One region of the Streptomyces sp. NPDC000594 genome, then DNA from elsewhere that is predicted to be linked to it. Evidence: riboswitches for the same ligand, from Rfam matches in the RefSeq annotation. Region 1 holds a riboswitch; the other holds the start of a gene.
The links. A riboswitch is a leader RNA that binds a small molecule or an ion and turns the genes downstream of it on or off. The one in region 1 is predicted to bind glycine.
Positions count from the first base shown of each region.

Region 1 (2,193 bases):
GGCCATGGCGATCGGCTTGCCCAGGGTGGGGGAGGGGGCGCCCGAGGTGACCGTGCCGATGACGGTGGATCCGGCCACCACGTCGTATCCGGCGCGCGGCACCCGGCGGCCCTCGGCGATCAGCCCGACCAGCACCCTCGGCGGGGCGGTCCGCGCCTGCTCGGCGGCCTTCTCCAGCGCCGCGCGGCCGACGAAGTCGCCCTCCTTCTCGAACTTCACCACCCGGCCGAGCCCCGCGTCGAACGGGGTCAGCGCGGTGGTCAGCTCGTTCCCGTACAGCGGCATGCCCGCCTCCAGGCGGAGGGTGTCCCGGCAGGAGAGGCCGCACGGCACCAGACCGGCCTCGCGGCCCGCCTCGGTGAGCGCCCGCCACAGCTCCTCCGCGTACCGGGGCTCCACGAACAGCTCGAAGCCGTCCTCGCCGGTGTAGCCGGTACGGGCGATCAGCGCGGGCACCCCGGCGACCGTGCCCGGCAGACCGGCGTAGTACTTCAGCCCGTCCAGATCGGCGTCGGTGAGGGAGGCCAGGATGCCGGGGGAGGCGGGACCCTGCACCGCGAGCAGGGCGTAGGCGTCACGGTCGTCGCGGACCTCGGCGTCGAAGCCGGCGGCCCGCCCGGTGAGCGCGTCCAGCACGGTCTGGGCGTTGGAGGCGTTCGCCACCACCATGTACTCGGTCTCGCCGAGGCGGTAGACGATCAGGTCGTCCAGGATCCCGCCGTCCTCGCGGCAGATCATGGTGTAGCGGGCCCGGCCGACCCCGACGGAGCCGATATTGCCCACCAGGGCGTAGTTCAGCAGCGCCGCCGCCTGCGGGCCGGTCACGGTGATCTCGCCCATATGGGAGAGATCGAAGAGACCGGCGCCGGTACGGACCGCGAGGTGCTCGTCGCGCTCGCTGCCGTACCGCAGCGGCATGTCCCAGCCCGCGAAGTCGGTCATGGTCGCGCCCAGCGAGCGATGCAGGGCGTCAAGGGCGGTCTGACGAGGGGCATGGGTCATGAAACAGGCTCCCGGGGCAGGGCGGGCGAGGACATTCCCTCCCCATCTGTCATCGGAACCTGAGAGGTTCGTCGCGACCGTACGTACGTACTCCGTACCGCGGATCGCGACTTGCACCTTGGGTGGAGCCGCCCGGCGGCTCGCTTTTCAGATCTGCCTCGTCGCGCGCGGTACGGGGCCTGAGAGATTCAAGGGAGGAACTTGCTCCTTCGGCGCCCGGCACACAGTGCCGGGACTCTCCCGCGCGGATTCAAACGGCCGATATGCAGTTGGCGGGCACATCATTGCACGCATCCGCCCGCTGTGGGGGTGTCCGGCCGGACACGGATACGGACAGGGGCGCGGACAGCGATACGGACAGGAGTGCGGATGCGGATACGGGCAGGGGGGAGGGGCGGGTGCCCGGGCCGTGTCCCGGGTACGGAGCCGGGGCCGGCCGCCGGCGCGGTGCCGGGGCCCGCAAGCGGCACGGAGTACGCGCCGGACGCGCTTCCAGGGCAAATCGGTTGTGTCCCATTACCATTTCTTTACGCTTCTTGGGCAAGTGTGTGGTGAGCCGACGAGGGGGAGAGTGGAATGACGCTTCAGCACTCCAGTACGTACACCACGGCCGGGAACCGCGCCGCGCGGGCCGTGGTGAGCGCCGCCCGCAGGTTCCGTACCGCGGGCCCGGCCACCCCCGTCCTGCGTGATCTGCGGGACCGGTCGGGACACAGCCCGCGTCGGCTCGTCTTCGCCCCCGGCGACCTCGTGGTGGTCTCCGGGCTGCCCGGCAGCGGCAAGTCCACCCTGATCCGGCGGTCCGTGCGCGGCCGGTCCGTCGACTCCCAGGACACCCGGGACCGCTGGGACCGGCGGGCGCCCGCCCGGCTGCCGTACGCCGTCTACCGCCCCTTCGTCCGGATCGCCCACTACGCCGGGCTGCGGCGCGCCCTGCGTGCCGGGGAGAGCGTCGTCGTCCATGACTGCGGCACCCAGACCTGGGTCCGCCGCTGGCTGGCGCGCCAGGCCCGGCGCCGGGGCACCGCCCTCCATCTCGTCCTGCTCGACGTGGAGCCCGGGGTGGCCCGCGAGGGGCAGCGGGAGCGCGGGCGGGGCGTCTCCGGGTACGCCTTCGCCCGGCACCGGCGCGGAGTGGGCCGGCTCATCGCCGACGCGGAGGCGGGCCGGCTGCCGGGGGGCTGCTCCTCG
Region 1 is NZ_JBEPCY010000004.1:429,192-431,384, forward strand. Features, by position in the region: gene gcvT (glycine cleavage system aminomethyltransferase GcvT) at 1-1,002, opposite strand, end outside; glycine riboswitch at 1,161-1,255, opposite strand; gene ABT354_RS09105 (AAA family ATPase) at 1,579-2,193, shown strand, end outside.

Region 2 (2,193 bases), on a different contig from region 1:
GCGCCGAGTCCCTGGGCCTGCTCGATGACGGGCCGCAGATCACGCACGGCGCCGGAGGCACCCGGGTACTGGAGCAGCACACCGAAGATCCCGCGCTCGGCGATCTCGGCGGGAATGCCGTCGGAGAGGTCGGCGGTGACGACCTCGACACCGGTCGGCTCGGCCCGGGTCCCGATCACGGCGAGGGTCTGCGGCAGGACATCGGCGTCGACCAGGAAGACCCCGGTCTTGACCTTGCCGACCCGGCGGGAGAGGGACATGGCCTCGGCCGCCGCGGTGCCCTCGTCCAGCAGGGAGGCACCGGAGGTGGGCAGTCCGGTCAGCTCGGCGACCATCGTCTGGAAGTTGAGCAGGGCCTCCAGCCGGCCCTGGGAGATCTCCGGCTGGTACGGCGTGTACGCGGTGTACCAGGCCGGGTTCTCCATGACATTGCGCAGGATCACCGGGGGCGTGAAGGTCCCGTAGTAGCCGAGGCCGATCATGGAGGTCAGCACGGTGTTGCGGTCGGCAAGCTCGCGCAGCTCGGCCAGGACCTCGGCCTCGGTACGGGCCTCGGGCAGCCCCAGCGCCTCGGTGCTCTTGATCACATCGGGAACGGCGGCGGCGGTCAGCTCGTCCAGCGAGCCGTATCCGACCTGCGCCAGCATCTTGGCCTGCGCCTCGGCGTCGGGGCCTATGTGGCGCTGCTCGAAGGGGATGCCCTGCTCCAGGCGGGAGAGCGGAGTGCGGTTGGCGGACATGATCGGGGGGCCTCCTGGTCTGACGCGACCTGCGAGGGGCACCACGGCGCGGATACCCCGGACGGCCTCCCCCTCTGTCATCTCAACCTGAGAGCTTCACCGGGCCGCCCGTGCTCGACGCCCCGGCTTTCACCGTCGGTGAGAGCGGATGCCACCGACCGGCACCCGCCCTGCTTTCCAGAGTGACCTCACCCATGCGGTACAGGTGCCTGAGAGATTCCGGGGAGGAGTTGCTCCTTCGGCGCCGCCGGCGGTGGTCTGCCGGCGGACTCTCCCGCGTGGGGTCGACGGCCGATCTCAGCCTACCAGCGGACCTTTCCGCAATCGCTCAAGTGGCCGATACCTCCGATCTGCTCTTTGGTATGCCTTAAGGAGCAGTCGCGACCTCTTGGAGGGACCGTGCAGACCGATGTCGATCCGCGCAGTCTGATCGGCCGCAAGGCGTTCGACCGCAGTGGGGCCAAGATCGGAACGGTGGACGAGGTGTACCTCGACGACGCCACCGGGGCACCCGAATGGGCGGCGGTGCGCACCGGGCTCTTCAGCCGGGACGCCTTTGTCCCGCTGGCGCCCAGCACCCTGGTGGACGAGGCGCTGAGCGTGCCGTACGACCGCGCCCTGATCAAGGACGCCCCGGACTTCGGTGTGGGCCGCCATCTCTCCCCCGAACAGGAGCTCCAGCTCTATCACCACTACGGCCTGGCGCTGCCCCCCGCACCGGAGCCGCCCCCCGCGCCCTCGGGCGACGGCTCGGGGCGGGTGGTGGGAGACGCCGGGCGGGTGGTGGGTGACACAGAGAGCCCGGCTCCCTCGGGCGGCGACTGACCTCCCGGGCCGGCCCCGCCCGCCGGACGCCCCACCACCGACGGCTCGGACTCCGGCTTTGGCTCCGGCTCCGGCTGGGGCAGCGGCCCCACCACCATGACCAGCGGCAGTGGATCGGACGGCACCAGCTCCGGATCGTCGGTACGGAAGGTGCGCACCCGGCCCGGCGGCGAATCGGGCCGCTCGAAGCGCACGGTGACCCGGCCCACGCCGCTGCCCTGCACCCAGCCCGGCCCGTACCGGCCGTGGCGGACATCGTGCCCGGGCTGCCACTGCCGCTCGACGGGGGCGGCCGGAGCCGCGGGGGCGCTCGGCGCCGCCCCGGTGGCCTGCTCGGCCTCCCCCATCTTCCCCGCCTCCCCCGTCCCCTCGGCCACCGCCCGGCCCGCCGCCGCTGCCGCCGCCTGGGCGAACAGATCCTCCTGGGTGTAGTCGGCGAGCCCGGACACCCCCACCCCGAGCAGCCGTACACCGCCGGTGGTGTCCACCGACTCCAGCAGCCGCGCCGCCGCCTCCCGCACCACCGCGGAATCGTCCGTCGGCCCCCGCAGCGTCTCCGAACGGGTCAGCGTGGAGAAGTCGTACCGCCGCACCTTCAGCACGATGGTGCGCCCGGAGTGGCCCGAGG
Region 2 is NZ_JBEPCY010000030.1:9,899-12,091, reverse strand. Features, by position in the region: gene gcvP (aminomethyl-transferring glycine dehydrogenase) at 1-740, opposite strand, end outside; glycine riboswitch at 928-1,027, opposite strand; gene ABT354_RS29405 (PRC-barrel domain-containing protein) at 1,140-1,565, shown strand; partial or broken gene ABT354_RS29400 (DNA polymerase IV) at 1,730-2,193, opposite strand, start outside.
Region 2: it holds a riboswitch for glycine, as region 1 does, so the genes downstream of both, gcvP (aminomethyl-transferring glycine dehydrogenase) here and gcvT (glycine cleavage system aminomethyltransferase GcvT) in region 1, are expected to answer to the same signal.